One region of the Paenibacillus sp. GCM10023252 genome, then DNA from elsewhere that is predicted to be linked to it. Evidence: riboswitches for the same ligand, from Rfam matches in the RefSeq annotation. Region 1 holds a riboswitch; the other holds the start of a gene.

Region 1 (12,242 bases):
ATCATCAGGTCGTCAACTTGGAGTTCGAGGGCGGCATTACGGCAGCGTTCACGATGAGCGCCTTCACGAATGAGATCGGTCGCACGATCAAAATCATGGGTACGCGCGGTGAAATTCGAGGTTCAATGGAGAAGGATGAGATCGAGATTACGTTGTTCGGCAGCGGGCGAACCGAGACGATTACGCTGAAGTCGCCCGGCGGGCACGAGGGGCACGGCGGCGGCGACGAAGGGCTCATGCGCGATTTCTGCCGCCTGGTCGCAGGCGGCTCGGCCGAAGGGGCTCGAACCGGGGCTTACCATTCCGTACAGAGCCATCTGATGGCGTTCGCGGCGGAGCGCTCCCGCTTGGAGGGCCGTGTGGTGTCGATGAGCGAGTAAACGCGACATCAATCGGATACGGCATTTCTAGTTCATGGTGGAGAGGGGGTGAGCAACTGAAGTAAGGGTCAAGGCGAGAGTTGGATGGGCATTATGCTGAGTTGCCAAGTATGAATCTATTACTTTGAAGCGAAAGGAAGAGTAGAGTATGATTTCCCAAATGAAAATAAGGTTACGTAAACAATATGTTCGTTGGGCCACCGCTTTCCTTTGTATGCTCACATTGATCTCCGCTACGCCGTTATTTTATCCAGAGGAGGCACATGCAGCTTCCGCAACGATCTCAAGTAACAGTCTTACGGTCGAAGTGGATCGTGACTTTCCCCGCGTTATCCAGTATGTCAAGACGGGAAAGGTGATCTACGGTCAGGAGAATAGTCTATCTAAGGTGAAAATCAACGGCGCGCTGTATACTCCTGTTGTGACCAGTACGATGACTTCGAGTAACGTCATTACCTATACGCTCACTATCTCAAGCCTCTCAATCTCCATAACGCTTGTGTTCGAGGTAGCGGGAGATGTACTGAGCATGAATATAACCGCTATCGACGATAGCGGGACAACGAAGGTGAATACGCTCGAAATTCCCGACTGGAATCTGATATCGGTCAAGCAGAGCCAAGCCGGATCCGCTATGGCGTATAACCTGAATTACGAATCGGTCGACACGATAGGGACTGTCGCGAATAAAGCGGTTGACAGCAGCCCTGTGCAAGCCGGTCATACGATACTGTATACGAACCAATTAGCCGCTGCAATCGAAGTAAGCTTAACCAGCCAGAATGTATACGTACAAACCGTGCAACAGGGAACGGATAAGCGGACCGGGGCATGGCCGTTCGAATATCTGTACCGTGGACCTGGTGGCGAAGCGATGGATCTCCCGTGGGCGAAAGTCGTCATTACGGAAGATCGCAATAACGATAGTACGATCGATTGGCAGGACGGGGCTCTCGCGTACAGGGACATCATGGACCCTATGCCCGGAGAGACCAACGACCCGGCCAATCAGTTAACGGAGAACAAGCTCGCGCAGCAAACGACGTTCATGAATATCGCGCTTAATTACCGCGGAAGGTATCCGTGGACCTATGAGAATATGCTGGATACGTTGAAAAGGCAAGCGTTAGCCACGGATAATTTTCCGCAAATGGTCGAATTAAAAAATTGGTTGGATAATGTCGGACACCCTCAAATTCATGGAACCGAGATGCTGGGAGGGGACGACAAGCTCAATTGGTTCATCGATGAGGCCAAGAATTGGAATATTAGCGTCGGGCTGCATACGGACAATGACTTGACCTACAAAGCAAGCAGCTTGTATGATGCCACGCCGAAAACTACAGCTCCCATCATCTGGGAATACTTCACTAGACTAAGTGAAGGCAGTACGATCAACCTGACGGAATATTGGCAATCGCATCTTCTCAATCAGCGTTATGACGCACTGCGCGCAACCTTCCCTAATCTGAAATTCGGTTATGTAGACGTAAAGCTGGTGGACGGCGGCCCGAATTCGAAATGGCAGCTCTATCAAATCGTGAAGCAGTTCAAGAAAAACGGATGGAATCTGGCAACGGAATTCCCGGTAGGTTTGAATGAGTACAATGCGGATATCAAACCTTATGCCAAAGGTGGAAAACAGTTACTTTGGGTTCATGCCTATATGGACGATGGAGATTCCAATATCCGCAGATTTATTATGAACGACAAGACGATCTTCGGCGTAGGCGACAGCAACTATCAAAATTTGCTCGGCTATGCCAATAAACTCCCTACAGACTCGGCTAATCAATACACGAACTATGGTTACCTAGGCTGGAGCTACAATAATAATTACAATAATGGAATCAATGGGTTCTGGAAGCAAGTCCTTGTCGATACGTACCTGAAAAACTTCAAACTGACGAAGGTCTTCCAAGATTCGGCGAATAACAACAATTGGACGGCATGGCTGGATCATAACGTGAAGTCGGTCTATGACGGCACCTACCGCAACGTGTACAGAGATAATGTGTTATATGCCAAGCTGAACGACAGTACGCAAGAGCTCTTCGTTCCCTATGAGCCGGTAGCGGAAAATAAAATCTTGACCTATATGTCTGCCGGAGGAACCCGAACCTGGACCTTGCCGCAAAGCTGGAATGGTCTGAGTACGGTGAAGCTCTATAAATTGTCGGATACGGAAGGCAGAGTCTACGTGCAGGATCTTCCGGTAACGAACAACCAGGTTACGATTAATTACTTAGCCAAGCAAGGTTACGTTATCTTGAAAGGAGCAAGCGCGCAAGCTCCCGTTATCTGGGGAGAGGGAAGCAGCATATCGGACTTCGAATTCAATAGCGGCGCCTTCGCCAGCTGGACCAAGAGCGGCACGGCAGCGATTACGATCGAGACAGATGCCAATGCCAACCGGTATCTGAAAATCGCCGGCAGCCCGGAAGGATCGGTCAGTCAAACGATCAGCGGACTAACCCCTGGCAAGTCTTACGCCATCACCGTATTCGGACAGTCGGAGGGCAATAGGGAAGCTTCGCTGGAAGTAAGCAATTACGGAGGCTCCCCTGTAGCCAGTTCGATTAACGGAAAGATTACGGTAGCCAAGGAACGTCTAGATTGGCCTCTGCTTAAAGTGAACTTTACATTGCCGGCTGGCCAGACAACGGCCAAGTTGACGTTAAGGGGACTTGCAAGCAATAGCGGCGCGGTAACGTTCGATGATCTACGCTTGAGAGAAGAAGAGAATCCTTACGGCGCTGGCGGACATTATTATTACGATGGGTTCGAGAGCACTCATTGGGCGGGCCCGTTCATGCACGACGAAACCGCAGACTTAGCTGCCGTAACGAATCTGAACGATCTTAAGGCCGATGGCACGCATAGTCCGACGCCATTCACCATCGATACGATTACAGGCAACCATTCCATGAGGGTGTATTACAATACGTTCGGAACGGTCGTCAAAACGCTGCCAAGCCTTCTCAAATTCATGCCTAACAAAACGTATAAGTTAAGCTTCAAATACAAGCCGCTCTTCGATTCGGCAGCCGGTTGGAGCTTCAAGCTGAGCTCGCCGGGTAAAAGAGTCGACTATGGCGTAACGGCATTAAACGGCGCCCAGGACACGATTAATACCGCCTCCTTACAATTCAGCACGAGAGATTTGGACGATGTTCAACTTCAGTTCGTCAATTCTTCAAACAAGAAAGGGACAGATCAAATCGCAGACCTCGTGATCGACGATCTTACAGTGGATGAAGTAACGGAAGACGGGTCGACCGTATTGCCGCTCAGGAACTTAGCATACGGGAAAGCGCCGACCTTCAGTACGACCTCTGTCTCTTCCAGCTATTTGGCCACCGATAACGATGCATCCAATTCAGCGGCATACACCAAGATAACCGCTAGCGGCCCGCAATGGATGCAGATTGATTTGGGTGGAATTCGTACGCTGAATGAGTTACAAGTATGGCATTATTACGCAGATTCCAGGACGTATCGCGACGTCATTCTGCAAGTATCGAACGACCCGACCTTCCAGACTAACGTAACCACGGTGTTCAACAACGACGCCAACAACTCCGCTGGACAAGGGATAGGAACAGATGCGGAGTATGCAGAGACGAAGAATGGCAAGACGGTCGTGTTCAATCCGGTTCAAGCACGCTATATCAGGCTGTGGACCAATGGCAATTCCGTCAATAGCGAGAATCATTATGTGGACGTAAGAGTCTTGAATTCGAACGACAGAGAGTCCATTAACGCCTTTAATCCGGCGCTTGGAAGAACGCCTACGTTCGATACGGCCGCGACAAATGCGGCATACGCGACGGATGGAACGAAGAACAAGTCCGTGGAATACGCAAAAACAACAGCAGCCGGACCGCATTGGATGCAGCTGGATCTGGGTGCGTCGTACAATGTTTCTTCCCTCAAGGTGTGGCATTATTACTTCGATGCCAGAACGTATCGGGACGTTATTATGCAGGTGTCGAATGATCCGACCTTCCAGACCGGCGTATCCACCGTGTTCAATAACGATGCCGACAACTCGGCGGGGCAGGGTGTCGGCAATGACGCGGAATATGCGGAATCATCAGCCGGGAAAGAAGTGAATTTTGCACCTATTAATGCCCGCTATGTCCGATTCTGGGCGAATGGAAATTCCCTTAACAGCGAGAATCATTATTTGGAGGTCGAGGTTAACGTCGCCGCCAATCTGGCCGCTAATCTCAAGCCAACCTTCAGTACAACGAATTACCTATGGGAAATGGCAGCAACGAACGGCAGCATAGGCGATTGGGTGGATATCAAGGATCCGGGAAGCCAATGGATGCAACTGGATCTGGGAAGGGCATTTCAGTTGAACACGCTCAAAGTGTTGCATTATTACAACGATTCCAGAACCTATCGTGACGTCATCATGCAGGTGTCGAACGACCCGACCTTCCAGACCGGAGTGACAACCGTCTTCAATAACGACGCCAATAACTCATCGGGACAGGGTGTCGGCAACGACGCGGAGTACGTGGAGACGAGCAGCGGCAAAGCGGTGACTTTTAGTCCGGTTAACGCGCGATATGTTCGGCTATGGACAAACGGCAGTACTGCGAACGCCTATAATCATTACGCAGAAGTAGAGGTATACGGCCAATAAAGAGAGTTGGTGGTGTTCAGGGATCCTCTGAACGGCGGAGAGGGAAGGTTGGGCCACGCACCAAAAAATAAAGGTGGCAAACCAGCGGTCCTCTGCTATAATAATCCTTATTAATTGGATGAAATAACTTCAAATTGAATAAGTACCGGGGAGCTGGTTGAGACTGGCTGAGAGGGGATTCACGCTAATAATCCCGACCCTTACACCTGATCTGGATAATGCCAGCGTAGGAATGAAGTTGTAGCACAGTGACTGCCCCCATGCGAGTGGGATGGCTTGCTCGTGCTGTACGTACAGCCCATACTTATGCAGCGCCTCCCGGATCGGGGGGCGCTTTTTTCTAATGAGCTCGAGAGCAGAAGTTATCTTCGTCCTGCATAGATGAGAGGGGTAGGAGAGAGAATGGGAGAACGTAACCGAGCAAGACGTGCAAGACTGAGATGGTGGACGGCAGCAGTCGCTGTGCTGGTGCTGCTGGCAGGCTGCAGTTCGGGCAGCAACAAGGAAGATAATGCAGACGATGCAGGAGCGGACAAGCCGCTGACGAAGGTGAAGGTGGTGCTGGACTGGACACCTAACACGAACCATACCGGCCTGTATGTGGCGCGGGATAAGGGATACTTTGCAGAGCAGGGGCTGGATGTAGAGATTATTCAGCCGGGGCAGACTGGGGCAGATCAGCTGGTAGCCAAGGGAGAAGTAGAGTTCGGAGTCTCTTATCAAGAGGCCATTACGATGGCAAGGATGGAGAATGTGCCGCTTGTGTCAATCGCGGCCGTCATTCAACATAATACATCCGGATTCGCTTCCCCGCTTGCCAAGGGGATTGATTCACCGAAGGCGTTCGAAGGGAAAACCTACGGCGGCTGGGGCGCTCCTGTCGAGGAAGCGGTCATTGACTCCATCATGCAGGAGAAGGGCGGCGATGTGAGCAAGGTGAATATCGTCAGTATCGGCGACGCCGACTTCTTCACGGCAGTGAAGAGGGACATTGACTTCGCCTGGATCTACTATGCATGGACTGGAGTAGAGGCGGAGCTGCGCGGGGAGAAGCTGAACATGCTGTATCTGACGGATTACAGCGACAAGCTGGATTACTACACGCCTGTGCTGGCGACGAGCGAGAAGCTGATGGAGAGCAAGCCCGAGCTGGTGAAGGCGTTCGTCGCTGGAGCTGCGGAAGGGTACCAGTATGCGATTGACCATCCAGAGGATGCAGCAGAGGTGCTCATCGCGGCTGAGCCGGATCTGGATCCGAAGCTGGTCCGTGCCAGCCAGAAGTGGCTGAGCCCGCGCTACCAGGATGATGCGCCGCGGTGGGGAGAGCAGAAGCGGGACGTATGGGTGAACTATGCCGAGTGGATGCTGGAGCATAAGCTGCTGGAGAAGGAGCTGGATGCAGATAAGGCGTTCACGAACGACTATCTTCCAGCGAAGAAGTAAGGATTGGCTGAGCAAAAGTATGCAGGAGGGCTTAGGCCCGCCAAGCAATATATATCATGAATCATGAAGACATTCATCAGAGGAGTGTTCCTATGGCTAACGCATTAGTAAGCATTCAGATTCTGCCTCATACTCCCGGCGGGGAGAGCGTCATTCCTTATGTGGATCGCGCTATTGCAATCATTAAGGCATCGGGTGTTCCTTACCGGGTTGCCCCGCTGGAGACGACGATGGAGGGTGAGCTCAGTGAGCTGCTGGGCATCGTGAAGCAGATGAATGAAGGAATGGCCGAGCTCGGCTGCCCTTCAGTAATCTCTCAGATCAAGATCTATTATAATCCTGCGGACGGGGCATCGATGGGCCGCTTGCTGGAGAAGTACCCGGATGGGCAGTAATCGGCTTGCCCGCATATGGCCGCCTGCAGCTGTAATGGCTGCCTTGCTTATCGTCTGGCAGGCCGGAGTGATGTGGAGCGGTATTGAGAAGTGGCTGCTGCCTTCGCCGTTAGACGTAGGTAGGGAAGCGATCGCAATAGCGCCGAGACTGCTGGAGAACACGTGGGCGACAACAGAGCTTACCCTGTTAGGCTTCATAGGAGGTGCGGCGGCGGGCTTCGTGCTCGCCGCCGTCCTGCATATTATTCCCGGAACTAGGATTGGCGTCTACCCATTGCTAGTCTTAACGCAGAACGTGCCCATTATTGCGCTTGGTCCGCTGCTGGTCCTATGGCTGGGCTATGGCTTGCTGCCGAAGGTGCTGCTCGTCGTCATTGTCTGCTTCTTCCCAATCTGCGTAGCTATGTTGACAGGGCTGACACAGAGCGATCCGAAGCTGCGGAATTACATGCTCATGATTGGAACACGCCGCAGTCAGCTCTTCTGGCGGCTGGAGTTGCCTCATGCTGTTCCCTATCTGTTCTCCGGACTTAAGATCGCCGCCTCCTACAGCGTGACGAGCGCTGTGGTTGCAGAATGGATTGGATCCCAGAGCGGCTTGGGCCACTTCATGCTGCTCTCATCCAAGTCTTACAAGGCGCCTCGAGTGTTCGCAGCGGTCATTCTCATAGTAGCGCTCAGCTTAATTCTGTTCGGGCTGGTTGTTCTCGCAGAGAGAATGGTTGTAAGGTGGCGGCAAGCGGAAGGGGACCATTAGATATGCACAGACATACGGACATAGATAAGAATAGACTTGAGGACAGACCTAAGGACAGACCTAAGGCATTAGAGCTGTCGAACATCCACTTAAGCTTCGCCGGCAGCCGCGGGCAGCCGGAGAAGGTCATCCTTCGAGACTTGTCGCTAACCGTCGCAGACGGGGAGTTCGTCTCCCTGATTGGCCCATCGGGCAGCGGCAAGACGACCCTCTTCCAGATGATTGGAGGCCTTGCAATGCCCTCAGCAGGCGAGGTCCGGATAGAGGGACGGCCTACGACCGGGGAGAGAGGCCATATCACCTATATGCCGCAGCAGGCTTCGCTGCTCCCTTGGCTCACTGTCAGCGCTAATGTTGAACTCGCGCTTGGTGTGGCAGGGCTGTCCCGAAGCGAGGCCAGCACGTTAGCCAGGGAGTGGCTTCCGCGTGTAGGGCTTGAAGAATACAAGGACGCGTATCCGCATGTCTTGTCAGGCGGCATGCAGCAGCGGGTATCCTTCCTGCGAGCACTGTTGTCGCCCAAGCCGCTCATGCTGCTGGACGAGCCGTTCGGCGCGCTTGATGCCTTGACGAGAATGCATATGCAGCAGTGGCTGCTGTCACTGTGGGAGCAGAACCGGCGTTCCGTTCTGTTCGTTACACATAGCATTGAGGAAGCGCTGCTGCTCTCCGACCGAATACTCGTCATGTCCGCTCCGCCAGCGTCTGTGATCAAGGAGATTATCGTGCCGTTCGCAAGGCCGAGAGCAGCTGCCTTATGGACGGACCCCGTATTCAATGGGCTGAAGCAGACCATCTATGACTTACTTGGAACGGTTAACGGACAGGGGGTGCGATGAGGATGAGTCTTCCTGCTAGAGATGCCATCCTGCCTTGGATGGATGCCCACATTCATCTCGACCTCTACGACGAGGCTGAGCGAGCGCCGCTGCTCGAGCAAGCATTCGCTGACGGAGGTGAGGCGGTTGTGGCCGTCTCTATGAATCTTGAATCCAGTCGGGTCAACTATGAACTAGCGAGGAGCTTCCCCGGCCGTGTGCTTCCTGCTTATGGCTTCCATCCCGAGCAGCCCGTGCCGACCGAACAGCAGATGAGCGACCTTGTCGAGTGGATAAGGGAGAGGCATGAAGCGGGCGAATCGTTCGCGATTGGAGAGGTGGGGCTTCCGTATTACACGAGGATGGCTGCACAATCAGAGGCAACACCATTCGATGAGGAGCCGTACTTGCAGCTGCTGGATACCTTCATCGCACTTGCAGCAGAGCTCCGCCGTCCGATTGTTCTACATGCCGTCTATGAGGATGCTGACAAGGCTTGCGATATGCTTGAGCAATACGGCGTTAAGCGAGCCCATTTTCACTGGTTCAAGGGAAGTATGGCGACGATTCAGCGTATGATTGCCCTCGGCTGCTTCATCTCAATTACACCCGACGTCTCCTATGAGAGTGAGATTCAGGAGCTCGTTCGAGCTTATCCGCTTGAGCTGATGATGGCGGAGACGGATGGACCGTGGCCGTTCGAGAGGGAATACGAAGGATTGGCAACGAAGCCATCCATGGTGCTTGATGTCATTCATCACATTGCACAGCTTAAGGGCATCTCAGTAGAGACGGCGTCTGCCGCTCTGCTGAATAATGCTCGCCGAATGTATGAGTCACCGCTCATATAGATATGCTGCGTACTCGAGCGGGCGTCTATAGGCATTGCGATAGCTCTGGAAGGAGCGATACAAGCTTTTCTGCGGCATTCCGTTCACTTCAATAATCCAGAGATGATCCTCCTCGTCAATGGCGAGATCTACGCTAATCTCAGCAAGATGCAAGCCGCTGCGTAATTCGATTGCTTCTGCTGCTAGCAAGCTTAACATATAGCTCGTATGAAGTTGAGCTTGCGCCGCGTCAGGCGAATACAAGTATTGAAGTGCCTCCCTGGCTACACACATTTTCTCGAAGATGCTCGTGTTGAAGCAGCCGCTGAAGGCGACACGGCTTATAGCACTGGTAATTGACCAGGAGCCCGTCTTATTTTTTTGCACAAGGATTCGAATATCGAAGGTTCTGCCAGTTAAGGTCTGAATATGAACTCCTTGCTGAACAATATAGGGCGTGCTGCCAATGATCGCATCCGTGACTTCGTGGAACTGTGCCATATCAGCTGCGATAATGAGGGGCTTGAGATGATGTTCCCCAATATGAATCTCTCCTGAATCCTTCAGCTCAGCCCGGTATACCCCGAGCCCCTTATTGCCATAGTTCGGCTTCATATAGATAACCTTGTGTGCTGCCAGCAACTCCGAAGCATTCTGCTCATTATAGATAAGAGTATGAGGAGTAGAGGAGGGAAGCCCATTGCTTAGGTGTTCATGCATGTCGAGCTTGCCCAGATGATTCTGATGATTGAAGCATTTATGGTGTCCGATGACGGACTCCAGACGATGGATGAAGCTCCTGCTCAGATCGTAACACCGGTTGAGAATAACCTGGGGAAAATGAAACAGCCGTCGCCGCCAGACTTTGTTCACTCTATGAAGTCCGTTAATTCTCTGTTGCTCCCAATTAATATCAGAGGGTGTGAAGCAGAATAGCCTTAAGCCAGTAGGATTCACGCGAAGATAACTGTTAAGTACTGCTTTTTTGGACGCAGCGTTAGCAACCATTATGCCGAGCATACCTATCTTATTGTTCACGGAGTACCTCCCATGCTCATCAACCCAGTCAAGGTTATGGTATGTCCGTCAGCCGGAATTGCATGGACAATAGTACACGCATTGTCAAATATGTGTTTAGCCAGCTGTAAGGGTCCAGTATAAACCTATCCTGAAGCGAATACATATTGTGAGGCGGGATATCCTGCATCGCTTGCAAACTTGTCTGGTAAGTATGGATGACATGGTATATGAGGGAGTGAACGAAATGGGTAGACTGCCTGGACCGCCGGGTCCACCAGGACCGCAAGGTCCCCAGGGACCACAAGGGATTCAAGGCGTACAAGGGGCAACAGGAGCAACCGGTCCAACGGGTCCTATAGGTCCAACAGGAGCCGCGGGAGCTATCGGTCCAGCTGGAGCGACCGGGTCAGCGGGTGTAACAGGAGCAACAGGTCCTGCAGGAGCAACCGGGTCAACGGGTGCAACAGGAGGAACTGGTCCAGCTGGTACAGCTGGTACAGCCGGTACAGCCGGAGCAACAGGAGCAACGGGAGCAACCGGGCTAACTGGTGCAACAGGAGAAACAGGTGAAGCAGGTATTCCCGGGAGCGGGGCCATTATTCCCTACGCATCGGGGTTACCTATTACGATGACCACCATTCTTGGTGGGCTTGTGGGTACAGCAGGGCTGGTAGGATTCGGGAATGCTGTATCGAATGTATCTGTTCTAGGGGGTGTCATTGATCTTACAGGCACTGTGTTAGGGCCCCTCCTTAATTTTGCCTACTCTGTCCCTCGAGACGGTACTCTTACATCTATGGCAGCTACATTCAGCAGTACCCTGGCCCTAGCTCTGGTAGGGACAACAGTTACGATAACGGCGCAATTATATGTATCCACTGCAACGAGTAATACATTCAGTCCTGTTCCAGGAGCATTAGTTACGTTAACTCCTTCGCTTACCGGTATTATCTCTCTGGGAGACATAAGCAGCGGTCTTGTTACAGGATTGACGATTCCAGTGACCACTGGCAGCAGGCTGCTGCTCGTGTTCTCTGCAACTGCCACGGGTGTGACACTAATCCAGACGGTTGTCGGTTATGCAAGCGCAGGTGTCTCTCTTGTCTAATGGACAACAGGACTACTTAGCAGGGCTGCTACATTAACTTGCAACAAGCTGTCAGCTAGGCGCTGACAGCTTGTTGTGTTTTTTTCGGAGACGGCTTGTCTTGTAGATGGTGCTACTTATCCTCCATGAACCAGAGCGGGTCCATATTATCTTCCTCGCCATTATAATTAATGAGAATCTCGTCTCCGGCGCTAATATCGGTATAAGCATAGAAGTCGAACGTGTGCTCATCGAAGTTGATCTCATACGTGGCGTTCGGCGTGTAAGAGTGGTTGAAGAGGCTTCCGTAGCCTAACAGGATGGCCGTGTGGTTCGCTCCATACTCGTACACATAATCAGCCAGAATCGTTTTCTCAATATGCTCATGGTCTTCGTTCACATAAGGGATAACCGGCGCTTTATGAATCAGATCACCCTTCTTGAAGTCTTGCGTTGCAAAAACACCTCGATTAAACTCCCCGCCGCTAAGCTTGGATACCTTAACCTCAATCATGCTGCTCACCTACAGGTCTATAGTCTATGAAACTCCAGGTTCCATGATAAACATTCAAGACCTTATCTTACCTTATGCGTGTGGAAACATCAAACCGTTTACATGGAACACGAGTAACGCAACTATTTGAATTTATTTACGTCTCTATATTAGAATGAATTGATTTACATAATTGCTCGTAAACATTAAGGGGGATAACATGTCACGATGGTTTCATTGTTTGTTGCTTGTTGCGTTGGTGACTTCCATTGCAATGACTGCAGGGTGCCAAGAGAAGAGCAATAAGGAGACTTTCTCGGAAATTAGTGATCGATTGGCTGAAGGCATGGACGAACTAGACT
Region 2 (12,242 bases), on a different contig from region 1:
ACGCTGTTCTGCCCGAGATGCCTCGTCTGCACCGTATCTTCCATTAGCTTCTGAGCGGTAACACTCTGATCCGCGAGCTTGGAGACCGTTACGGCATGATCGACGAGCTTGATCGTAGAGATCGTCTGATCAGAGATCTTCGCAGACGTTACCGATAGGTCAACGAGATGCTCGGAGCCGATCTGAGCGGCTGCTATGTGCTGGCTTAGGATCACTCCTGGCTGCAGATGTAAGGAGGCTATGCTCCCCTCTGCGAGACTTGAGGAGTCCACTGCGCCGTCCTTCAGCTCTCTTGATCCTATTGCCCCTTCGGCTACCTGCTCCGAGTCGATTGCGCCCGGGGCGATATGCTTTCCCTGGACGATACCAACCGCAACGTGCTCTGCCAGCAGCAGATTAGGCTTAAGATGAGTAGAATCTATCGCTTCTGCTGCAATCTTATCCCCAGTTATCGCGCCATCACGAACCTTCGAGTGGGTGACTGCACCATCGAGCAGCTTGGAGGTTGTGATGGATTCACTAGCTAGATGATCCGAAGTGATGGCCCCGCTGCGAATGTTGCTTGCGGATACAGCCTGCTCGCCTATCAGCTCAGATGTAATAAGGAAGGGGCTGAGGTGCTTCGCAGTAATGGAGCCTTCAGCGATTTTGTCAGAGGAGATGGTTCGGTCTGCCAGCTTCTCGGAAGAGACGCTCCCATCCTTCAGCTTGTCACCCGTCACGGAGCGGTCGCGAATCTTGCTGCCGGATATGGCATTCTTCGCTAGGTGCTCACCTGTAATGGAATCCGAAGCCAGCTTCTGTCCAGTCACTGCTCCGTCAGCAATCTGTAGACTTCCCACCGCATAATCGGCAATAATATCGCTCGTTACACTGCCAGTCTGGAGCTTGGAATGATTCACTGAGCCTAGAGCAAGCTTCTCGGTCGTGATGGAATGGTCGGCAAGATCATCCGTGTAGATGAAGGCGAGTGGACGCTCAGGGTTGCGAATCTCCTCTACTCTCTCCAGCCGCTCTTCTACGGTCAGCTGAATCGTCTCGGGCTGCTCTTCCTCCTGCTTACTCTCTTCCTCTGCAACCGGTGCTTCTTCCTGGGCAAGCCTCTCTTCTAATACAGGAGCTTCTGCACGAAGCGAGGTCTGATCAGCAGTTGAAGCGATGATGGCAGGCGCAGGAGGCTGTGCCGCAGACTGCAAGCTAGCCGTCCACTCTACCGCTGGCTCCTGACTCACAGGTTCGTTATCTGCAATAGGAGCAGGAGCTGCAGGTGGGGCCGGGGCATATCCGCTAATACTCGCGTTTTTTTCTGATTTATTGTCTCCGGCAGGCTTGCGGTTCGTCTTGCTGCCTGCACTTGGTCCCGTGATCGTACTCTTCTTGCTGTTCAAGTCATCCAGCCATTGTAACTCGGAAGCATTCGGATTATCGACATAAAAAAGCGGCTTTCGCCCCTTGGGGCTCTTCCCTTTTCTGTTATTAGCCATTGCCCTCTCCTTCTTCCAGCAGAAATGTCATAGACAATATATGCTCCTACCTATAGGCGTGTCACTCGTTCCGCGAAAAAACAGCCCACCCGTCAACTTGGACGAGGGGCTGCATGCAGATTAGAAGCATCGTTCGATGCTCGGTGAGCGGCGTGCCATAAGGGACCGATACCCGCTCCTAGAGCGAAGGATTGTTCAATAGCTCTCAGGGTAAAAAGCTTAGCCGCGCCAGCCGCTTCCGGCACACTGCAGCCTCTGGCGAGATAAGCAGCAATCGCTGCGGCAAGCGTACAGCCGGTACCATGCGTGTGCCGCGTAGGGATTCGCGGGGAACGCAGCAGAATGGGCTCCGCGTGCGGAGTGCTGGCCAGCAGCACATCAACAGCCTCTTCTTCTCCTCCCGTTCGCTGCGGCAGGTGGCCTCCCTTAAGCAGTACCCAGCGTGAGCCGATAGCGAGCAAGCAGCGTGCTGCGTCCACCATATCATTCGTTGTGCGTATCTCTTCTTCACGAATATTCAACAGTACACAGGCTTCCGGAATGTTAGGCGTCATGACCTGAGCTAGCGGGATGAGCTCCCCCTTGAGCGCTTGCAGCGCTTCCTCCGCCAGCAGCCGATGGCCATTCTTCGCAGTCAGCACAGGATCCAGCACGAGCTGCTCCACCTTGTACTTCCGCATGGCAGCTGCAGCTGCAGCTGCGGCCTCGGCAGAGTGGAGCATGCCCGTCTTCACCGCGTCCGCTCCGATATCGGACAGAACAGCCTCAAGCTGTGAAGTTATGATGGGTACGGGTATGGCATGAACGTCTTGCACACCTAGGCTGTTCTGTGCGGTAACGGCTGTAATAGCAGACATTCCGAATACTTCGAGCTCCTGCCAAGTCTTCAGATCCGCTTGAATGCCGGCGCCGCCTCCCGAATCCGATCCGGCAATAGTAAGCACACGAGGACGGCTGCTCTTCGCATTAGCCACATTCATCTAACCATACCTCCTGTCATGACCTGTCCTGAACCGATGAGGCGCACAGGCTTCAATCCGGAGAGCGGCTAGATCATCGGTTAGCTTGCCTTGCAGCAAGGCGCCTGTGACTGCCGCTGTAATCGGACAGAGCAGAATGCCGTTGCGATAATGGCCAGCAGCGACGATGACCTCAGGCTTGTCAGGAACGACTCCCAGCAGCGGAAGTCCGTCCGGCGTTGCCGGCCTCAGCCCTGCCCAGCGGACTGTCGGTTCCCTCCCGGCCAGGAAGGGCAGCGCTCGCTGCGTGCTCCGGATTAGCCGTCCAATTCCGCGCTCCGTTACCGTTGCGTCGAACCCGGCAACATCCTCGGATGCTCCGCATACGAGCTGATTATTCTGCTTGCCTACCCAGTAGGCTTGGCTAGTCATGATCATATGACCTACCTCCCCATATGGCACATCATAGCTGCAGATCTGGCCGCGAATAGGATGAATCGGGACGGGAATTCCCAGCCATCGCTCGTATGCTCCCGACCAGGCTCCAGCGCACACCATGAGCCGGTCCGCACTATAGCGGCCTGCAGATGCAGTCTGCACAGCTGCGCCGCTCTCGCTGTGCGTATCCAGCACCGCTGCTTCACCAGCTTGTGCAACGAGCTGGACCCCTTGCCTGCGGCAAGCTTCTTCCACCGCAGAGACGAGGAGAGGCGCATGAACATGGCTCTCCTCCGGGTAGTAGACCGCGCATACCGCTTGATCCGTCAGAGCCGGTTCCAATCCTTGCAAGGCCTTATTGTCGAGCAGCTCTGCCCTGGCTCCCCACGCATTCTGCCATTCCAATCGTGACGTCATAGGCTGAATATCGGCCTCATGATAGCACACGCCTAGGCTGCCGCTCCGAACCCACTCCGTATGCCTGCCGGAGAGCTCCTCCACGAGTCGAATCCACTCGGGGTATCTACGCAGGCTAGCCAAGCTCAGTTCGAAGAAGGCATCCGGCTGCTCCGTATTCTCCGAGTAAGGGGCGAGCATGCCAGCCGCTGCGCCCGAAGCCTGGCCACCTAGCTTGCCCGGCTCAATTAAGGTCACCTGGAAGCCTCTAAGAGACGCCTCCAAGGCACAGGACAAGCCAATGATTCCGCCACCCAGCACAACCACCTGACTATGTCTCCTCACAACCACACCTCCCCAAGGTCATGCGCTGCCAGATTGACTTCGAACAGCAGCACCGTCCTCGCCTCATGATGCATACAAGCTGGCCTCCAGCGTGCTGCTGGCAGACGCGCCTCATGATCCATACAAGCTGCCCTCTAGCGTACTGCTGGCAGACGCATACCTCTTCCTCGGAATACGCCCAGCCAAGTACGCAAGCCGGCCGGCCTCCACCGCGAGCTTCATCGCCTGCGCCATCTGTACGGGATGGTTCGCCTTCGCTACAGGCGTATTCACGAGAATGCCCCCTGCCCCCAGCTCCATCGCTTCTGCAGCATCCTTGGGAGAGCCTATCCCAGCATCCACGATAATGGGTACATTCGCCTCTTCTATAATAAGTCCCAGATTATACGTGTTCAGCAATCCGAGACCCGTCCCGATCGGCGAGCCTCCCGGCATGACGGCAGCTGCCCCTGCTTCCTCCAGCCGCTTGCATAGTATGGGGTCATCCGAGGTATAGGGCAGAACGGTGAAGCCTTCTCGTACGAGCTGCTCGGTTGCCCTCAGCGTCTCAATAGGATCTGGAAGCAATGTTCGAGCGCTTCCACTAATCTCCACCTTAATCCAGCTGCCTAGTCCAGCGGCACGCGCCAACTTGGCTAATCGAACAGCTTCCGACGCGGTGCTTGCTCCAGAGGTGTTCGGCAGATAAGTGAAGCGCCCCTCCGGCAGGTGCTGCAGCAAGGAGTCATCTTCGGTGCTGTCGAGATCTACCCGCCTCACCGCGAAGGTGAGCACCTCCGAACCTGAGGCACCAATCGCCTGCTGCAGGATGGCTGGGCTCGGGAATCTCCCGGTTCCTAGCAGCAATCTGGAGGTCAGCCTCTGCCCCCCGATGATGAGTTCATCTCCATGCCACATAGGTTAACCGCCTCCTACGAAGTGAACGAGCTCTAGGACCGCACCATGTTCGATCGTAGTGTCATGCCAGCGGCTTCGGTCCACGACAGTACCATCAAGCTCGGCAATCATCCGTCTATTCTGCTGCCCAAGCTCCAGCACAAGGTCAGCCAGACTGTCTGCTCTCGTCGCTTGCTCCAGCCCGTTCACGATAATCCGCTTGACCAGCCTCTCACCGCGAGTGCCAGTGCCAGCGCTAGCCCCTGCAGCTGCATAGATGCCTCGACTGGCCCTTGCATCAGCACCAATGCTTACGGCAGCCTTAGCAGCAGCTGCCTCTTGCACCTTGCTCAGGAACTGCCTGCATGCATCCGCCGGATCAGCACTTCCCACGATAGCAGATACCGCGCAGACTCGGGTTGCCCCTGCTTGCAGAACCTCATCTACATTGCTCAGTGTTATTCCTCCGATTGCAACGAACGGAATGCGAATCTCCGTAGCTACTTGCCGCACGTACGAAGGGGTGACCGCTTCTCTCCCCGGCTTCGTGCCTGTCGGATACACGGGACCAACTCCAATATAGTCAGCCCCTCCACGCTCGGCCGCTCTGGCCTGCTCAATCTTGTGAGTAGAGATGCCGATGATTCGGTCTGGCCCTAATAAGCGCCTCGCTTCCTCCAGACCCCCATCCTCCTGTCCCAGATGGACACCGTCTGCCTCCACTTCCAGTGCAATATCCACATAATCATTAATGATGAGCGGAACGTTATACTTCCTTGTCAGAGCCCGCAGAGCATGCCCCTTCTGAAGCAGCTCCTCCTTGCTCGCCCACTTATCTCTAAGCTGTACCATACGTGCCCCGCCCTGAAGCGTCTGCTCCATCACCGCCAGCAGCTCGCGCCCAGGATGATAATTCTCACCCGTAATCACGTACAGCTCCCAGTCTCGCCAATCGCTCATTGCCGCTCTCTCCTTCCTCCATCATCAACCACCGCTCACACAGCTCCCAAGCGAGCTGTCGATCCGTCGTCCCTTGCACCAACACCCTGCCCTCGGCAAAACAAACCAACCGCTCCCCCGCAGCCAGCTCCACCCTTACAAGGTAAGGGTTAATCGTCATCGGGAGCCCTAGCTTCTCCAGTCGGCTGCCTAACTCCGCCAAATTCAGCGCACCGGGCAGCGTCACCTGCACGCTGTCTCTGCCGCAGAGGATAACGGTGTCTGCACCGCCTCTGCCTTCGGACCATGTTCTGCTGCCTGTGTCAGCTTGACCGCCGCTTCGATTGCTCGCCGTGACTGCAGAGCTGTCACTCAGATTGACCCTCGCGTCACCCCTGCTGGCTGCCTGACCGACATACTGCCTCTCTGCACGTTCCCTGCCGCCTGCCAGGCTGCCTCTCTGCCTCTCCTCTGCCGACCTGCCGCAGTACTCGCAGCTTGGATTGCCAACGGGCATCCCCATCTCTCGCATACGGAACGGCCAGAGCTCTATCGAGAGCCAAGTGCGCCGCAATTCCCCGTCCCTTCCGCACAGCAGCTTCAACGCCTCCGCCGCCTGAAGCGAAGCCACGAGTTCAACCGCCGGCGAGATTACGCCTACGGTATCGCAGGTATCCCCATCCTCCTTCGGCTCATCCCCTCCAATCAGGCAGCGCAAGCAGGCGGTCTCGCCTGGAATCAGCACAGCCGTCATCCCTTGCGCACCCGTCACCCCACCGTATAGGAAGGGAATGCCCAGCTCATAGCAGCTGTCACTCAGCAGCAATCGAGTCTCTGCATTATCCGTGCCATCGAGCACGAGATCGACCCCGCCAACAAGCTCTGCCGCATTCCACTCATTAATATCCAACACATGGGCTACTACTTCAATCTCGCTGTTCATCCGCCTCAGCTTACGCGCCGCGGCTTCCGCCTTCGGCAATGAGGTCAGCGCATCCTCTTCGTCATAGAGCATCTGCCGCTGCAGATTGCTTGGCTCGACATAGTCCCGGTCGACGATGACGACCTTGCCGACACCTGCCCGCACCATATGCTGGGCAAGGGAGGCGCCAAGCGCCCCCAGCCCAGCGACTAGCACACGTGAAGCCTTCAGCTTAGCCTGCCCTTCCTCGCCAATACCTGCGAACCTTACCTGTCTCGAGTACCGATCAGGCCAATCAGGCATAGATACTGCTCCCTGAAGCCTTGAAGGCATCCGACTTCTCCTTCATGCCGGCTTCAATCGCTTCCGTTGTCTCCATTCCGTTCTGCTCCGCGTATTCGCGAATGTCCTGCGTAATGCGCATGGAGCAGAACTTCGGTCCGCACATGGAGCAGAAGTGAGCCGACTTCGCCGCCTCAGCCGGCAGCGTCTCATCATGATAGGACATCGCTCGCTCCGGATCGAGCGAGAGATGGAACTGATCCCGCCAGCGGAACTCGAAGCGAGCCTTCGATAGAGCGTTGTCTCTCTGCTTCGCTCTCGGATGGCCTTTGGCGAGGTCTGCGGCGTGGGCGGCGATTTTGTACGTGATGACGCCTTCCTTCACATCCTCCTTGTTCGGCAGCCCCAGATGCTCCTTCGGCGTCACATAGCACAGCATCGCCGTTCCGAACCAGCCAATCATCGCTGCTCCGATGGCTGATGTAATGTGGTCATAGCCCGGTGCAATATCCGTCGTCAGCGGTCCGAGCGTGTAGAATGGAGCCTCATCACACACCGCCAGCTGACGGTCCATATTCTCCTTAATGAGATGCATCGGCACATGGCCGGGACCCTCTACCATCACCTGCACATCATGCTTCCAAGCCCGCTTCGTCAGCTCACCGAGCGTATCCAGCTCAGCGAACTGAGCTTCATCATTCGCATCGGCAATTGAGCCGGGACGCAGTCCGTCGCCCAGTGAGAAGGAGACATCATACGCCTTCATAATCTCGCAGATCTCCTCGAAGTGGGTGTACAGGAAGTTCTCCTTGTGATGCGCCAGACACCATGCAGCCATGATTGAACCGCCCCGTGATACGATGCCCGTCACCCGCTTCGCCGTCAGCGGAATGTAGCGCAGCAGCACGCCCGCATGAATGGTGAAGTAGTCTACGCCCTGCTCCGCCTGCTCAATGAGCGTATCGCGGAACACTTCCCAGCTCAGATCCTCCGCCTTGCCGTTCACCTTCTCCAGCGCTTGATAGATCGGCACCGTCCCGACGGGAACCGGCGAGTTCCGAATAATCCATTCCCGTGTTGTATGGATGTTACGTCCGGTCGACAGGTCCATAATCGTGTCCGCGCCCCACCGGGTCGCCCACGTCATCTTCTCTACTTCCTCCTCGATAGAGGAGGCGACGGCGGAGTTTCCGATATTTGCGTTGATTTTCACGTGAAAATGCCGTCCAATAATCATCGGCTCGCTCTCCGGATGATTAATGTTCGCAGGAATAATGGCCCTCCCCGCTGCGACCTCGCCGCGCACAAACTCCGGCTCCATCCCTTCCCGAATCGCAATGTATTCCATCTCCGGGGTAATGAGGCCTTGCTTGGCATAATGCAGCTGCGTCACATTGCGGCCAGGTCTCGCTCGCAGCGGCTGCCTGCGGCTCACCTCGGGGAACAGCTCCGCTCCCTTCTCCTCCGCCTTCTCCTGCGTGGCGAAGCCGTTGTCCTCGGGACGGACCTCCCGCCCTATGTACGTCTCTACGTCGCTCCGGCTCGTAATCCAGCCCTCTCTAACAGACGGCAGACCCTTGCGAATATCGACGCTGTAGTCCGTATCGGTGTATACCCCGCTTGCATCGTACACGCGCAGCGGCTCATTCGGCTGCTCCGATCCGTCGCGCCCGCGGCTTGCTTCCAGCGCAATCTCCCTCATCGGCACCTGTATATCTTCACGCGATCCTCTCACATACACCTTGCGGCTTCCCGGCAGCGGGGGCAGAATAATGGACATAACGAATAACCTCCCAGATAGAATAGTAGATTCCACTAGGAGGCCATCTTAGGCGTATACTCGGAAAAAGGTAAAGCCGCACACCGCATCAACAGACGCGGCTCCTTCTAACGCAGAGGGGCTGGCAATAAAATAAGCCGCCCCCTGCGAGGGAGCGGCTGAAATGTGTTAGAAGTCGTCAGCAGTTGGGTTCGAATGACTCAGGCTGAGTTGCTTAGCCTGCTCCATTCACCTAGGAGACTCATCGACCGACCCGGTTGGGCTCGGTGTGTGTGAATCCTGCTCCCGCTGAAGCTTATCACGCATTCCCACTTTCCTACGCTGGCATGACCCAGATCAGGTACGAAGGGACCTAAGCTAACGCTTAATCTCAGCCCGCGGAGGGCGCCCCTAGTGGATTTCTTGGTTTGACTATACCTTGGGAGGGAGAATGTGTCAACTCTAGCTTGTAATAAGCTCCCGTCAGTATAGGATAGGCAACACATTACTTATTTCCAAGATATTCAACAATAATCACAGTTAGTATGAAGATGACTAGAACTACAAGAAAGAATTTTGAAGGCTTAATTTTATTCATAAGTGATAAAACTCCTATCCTAATTAAAATAAAAGAAATGTGAAGCATAAGTTGAATACTACTAACTATACATACCTATCACATAAAAGTATAGAATTCCTACTAGCATATAAATTTGTAAGTAAAGCAGATCCCATTTTATATGCTACATCTAAGAAATTGTAACGTATTAAAAACAAAACTGCAGAAGAAATAAAGGAGAGCTACGTAATGACCAACTACACCTTGTATGAAGAGCAGACGGCCAAGAAGCTGCTTCTGTGGGAGAAGGAACTGTTGAAGTCGCCAGGCATGCTGGAGAAAGCCTCAAAGTCCATCTCATCTCGAATCAATTCCATTATCCCAGATAAGGTTCATCAAGCCTTAACGACAGCAGTGAAGGGGATTGTACAGACGAGTCTGTTCACCATGGATTACATTCCGAAGAATGAACCTTTGCATGGAGCTTCCCTAGCAGACAGCGATATACGGGCGGAGGAGCTGCTCTCCCTCTACAAAAAAATAGCCGCCGCAGAAGGCGCCGGGACGGGTGCTGGCGGAATTATGCTAGGTCTCGTGGATTTCCCGGTGCTCATCGGCATCAAGATCAAATTCCTGTTCGAGCTTGCCCATGCTTATGGCTATACGACGACCAATTACCGCGAGCGATTGTTCATCCTATACGTATTCCAGTTGGGGTTCTCCAGCCAGAGTAAGAAGTTAGGGCTCCTTAACATCGTTAGATCCTGGGAGGAGAAGGCAAGTACACTTCCTTCTGAATCGAATCAAGTCGATTGGCGCCAGCTTCAGCAAGAGTACAGAGACACGATCGATTTTCGCAAAATGCTGCAAATGATTCCAGGGATCGGAGCCGTTGTAGGCGCTTGGGCCAACTACGGTCTGCTTGATGAGTTGGGCCAAACCGGTATGAACGCTTATCGGATGAGACGGCTTCAGGACAAAGGGTCTTTCCAGGAGTGATGCGGCTTTTTACGCTCTTTGCCTCACTATCCCCTTTGCTCAGGAATCAGGACGAATGGCCTTTTTTTTCGGTTCCTGAACGAAGGGGATAGTGAGCTAAAGGAGAGAAAAAGTTATCCGAAGTACCAGAGCCCTGATGTTGTAAAGAACAATATTTATACTCAATCGGTTGAACTTACTCCTCATTACAATAGTTTACTATTGTAATGGGCTTATAGCTCTGAACCCTTATACCTTTTTCTTTAAAAATGTTTCTGACTTTGGAGCTTACAATAACTCTCGGTGAACAATAAACACCAAACCCAAAGTACTCTTTAGAATAATTAAAATCCGTAGCATTTTTTAAAGAGTCTATATCGTAGAAGATTTCAGATCTAAGAACGGCCCCTCTTAAACACTTTTCACAATACTGATGTTTATCAGTAGCTGTCTTTTCCATGTCCATCTTATCTAAATAATTGTTGATTATTAGCTGATAAATGTCTTTTTTTTCATGCTTACTACAGTCAGTTACTTTCCTAAAAGAACAACCTGTTAGTTGCTGATCTTCAATAATTTCCTTTGTAAATGATGTAACTAGTATATCTGGATAATTATAAACAATATGATGTTTAGCCATTTTAGTTGCGTTGAGAAGCAGCTCTGTAAGTTGATATTCAACTCTTCCACATACTGGGCAACGGTTCCTATTGTCATACAGAGTTCGATTCTCCTTCGGATCATAGTCATCGTGTTCCCATGGATAATAAAAAACAGCATCAAAATAGGAGGATTTGTTTAATTCACCTGATGTATATTCACGCACCTCAAATTGTTTAAACTCTAGATTCCTGATTAACGTTAGTATATCTTCATACAATTTTGTATCCGAATATAGTTGCGGAATAATCAAAAGATCGGGAAAGTCTTTAAAGTTTACATGGTTTAGAGATAAAGCACTCTTCAAGTTCCTCAAAATTAATTCATCTTTTTCCTTATAATTAATATCTATTCTTTTTTTCCTTCTCACGGGATTAACCTCCCTTAATCAACTTTACCCATGCGAATGAAGAAGCTGTTTATATCATCATTGAAATTTAACCACTCATATTAAACTAATTGAGATGTGCGAAAACCAATACCGTCATTAACAAAATAGAAAAAAACAAGGTGGAGAAGTATCCAACATGCAATCGTTTTCTGAGTTCGTTATTTCCTTCTGTCAAACGCAAGCTTCCTACATAGAATAAGTGAAAAAAAATGAAAACCCCGACAGCTGGAGATAAACGCAAAAGACTATCATGCTCTATTATGTTTTTTTCAGCTAGCACTCTAGTGGAACCCATGCCAATGCTAGAAAGACTTAAAACTAACAATCCGTACGCAATCATCTTACTGAATCTCTTTATTAATATTGAAAAAATAAATATTGCAGCTCCTGACCCGAAAGCAAACACCAGTTCTTCTGAGTAGTTCAAAGAGCTAAAGAATGTATTCACTTATTGCCCCTCCCAATTTCCCATTTCCGTCATCGTTTATATAACTTCAAATACTTCTCCAACTCTTACTTTATACTTAGAGCCCTATCTTCCTGCATTCCTTCGAAGATAATCCATTCCTGCTCTATAATGAAGGTCAACTTAACTATAACAATTCTCCATATGATACGAAGTGATATGTCATTTAGGACTCGTACTAATTTGCACCTCTAATCCTTGCTAAAGAAGCCCCGAGAAGCCATAGAGACTTTCGGGGCATCTGTTAACGAAAGATTTTCCTGTATTCAACTTAATTAGATTTTTTTAATTTCCTCTTTCGTGACGTCACCAGCTGAATTAATTTCATAATAAACAGCAGTTGTTGCCTGAGACTTAGGCACATTTTGCTTTTCATCATTATAATAGTTAGTAATAGCTCTGCCTTCACCACCTTGAATTGTCCGTATTTCAACAGCAGGATCACCTGTGGACTTCATATCTTCTAACCATTCAGCAACAGCATCTACCCCAACTTGTTTTCTAAATTCCCATTGCCTCTTCCGGTTATCCGGTTTGTCAAAATCCATCATATTCTCATGTAAGGTTATTTCTATTGCATGATTAGACAATGTTTTTAATGCCCATTTAGCATCAACTGAATTAAACCTTGTTTTGGGTATGAATTTAAACATTTCTTCGCCGAACCACATCTTCCAGCATGAACCGAGCCACAGACCATTCACATAGTGGGCGTAACCAGGCAATGATTCTAGACTAACCATCTTTTCCCCTTTAAATAATGGGTTATCAATAATTATTAAACCTTC

Evidence for each region. Region 1 has a riboswitch for thiamine pyrophosphate ahead of ACFO9Q_RS01525 (ABC transporter substrate-binding protein). Riboswitches for the same ligand answer to the same signal wherever they lie in the genome.
Region 2: linked by a shared signal. The riboswitch ahead of thiC (phosphomethylpyrimidine synthase ThiC) and the one ahead of ACFO9Q_RS01525 (ABC transporter substrate-binding protein) in region 1 are both predicted to bind thiamine pyrophosphate.

Annotation. Positions count from the first base shown of each region.
Region 1 is NZ_JBHSHW010000001.1:303,115-315,356, reverse strand. Features, by position in the region: gene ACFO9Q_RS01535 (Gfo/Idh/MocA family protein) at 1-380, shown strand, start outside; gene ACFO9Q_RS01530 (endo-alpha-N-acetylgalactosaminidase family protein) at 529-5,037, shown strand; TPP riboswitch at 5,174-5,288, shown strand; gene ACFO9Q_RS01525 (ABC transporter substrate-binding protein) at 5,440-6,480, shown strand; gene ACFO9Q_RS01520 (thiamine-binding protein) at 6,573-6,875, shown strand; gene ACFO9Q_RS01515 (ABC transporter permease) at 6,865-7,632, shown strand; gene ACFO9Q_RS01510 (ABC transporter ATP-binding protein) at 7,635-8,471, shown strand; gene ACFO9Q_RS01505 (TatD family hydrolase) at 8,474-9,301, shown strand; gene ACFO9Q_RS01500 (YheC/YheD family protein) at 9,287-10,318, opposite strand; gene ACFO9Q_RS01495 (exosporium glycoprotein BclB-related protein) at 10,545-11,408, shown strand; gene ACFO9Q_RS01490 (SET domain-containing protein) at 11,521-11,901, opposite strand; gene ACFO9Q_RS01485 (hypothetical protein) at 12,101-12,242, shown strand, end outside.
Region 2 is NZ_JBHSHW010000010.1:369,498-381,739, reverse strand. Features, by position in the region: partial or broken gene ACFO9Q_RS09830 (hypothetical protein) at 1-1,484, opposite strand, end outside; gene thiD (bifunctional hydroxymethylpyrimidine kinase/phosphomethylpyrimidine kinase) at 1,577-2,464, opposite strand; gene thiO (glycine oxidase ThiO) at 2,465-3,622, opposite strand; gene ACFO9Q_RS09815 (hypothetical protein) at 3,619-3,744, opposite strand; gene ACFO9Q_RS09810 (thiazole synthase) at 3,734-4,519, opposite strand; gene thiE (thiamine phosphate synthase) at 4,523-5,458, opposite strand; gene ACFO9Q_RS09800 (ThiF family adenylyltransferase) at 5,415-6,662, opposite strand; gene thiC (phosphomethylpyrimidine synthase ThiC) at 6,655-8,421, opposite strand; TPP riboswitch at 8,718-8,823, opposite strand; gene ACFO9Q_RS09790 (EcsC family protein) at 9,209-9,958, shown strand; gene ACFO9Q_RS09785 (hypothetical protein) at 10,134-10,967, opposite strand; gene ACFO9Q_RS09780 (hypothetical protein) at 11,053-11,436, opposite strand; gene ACFO9Q_RS09775 (hypothetical protein) at 11,730-12,242, opposite strand, start outside.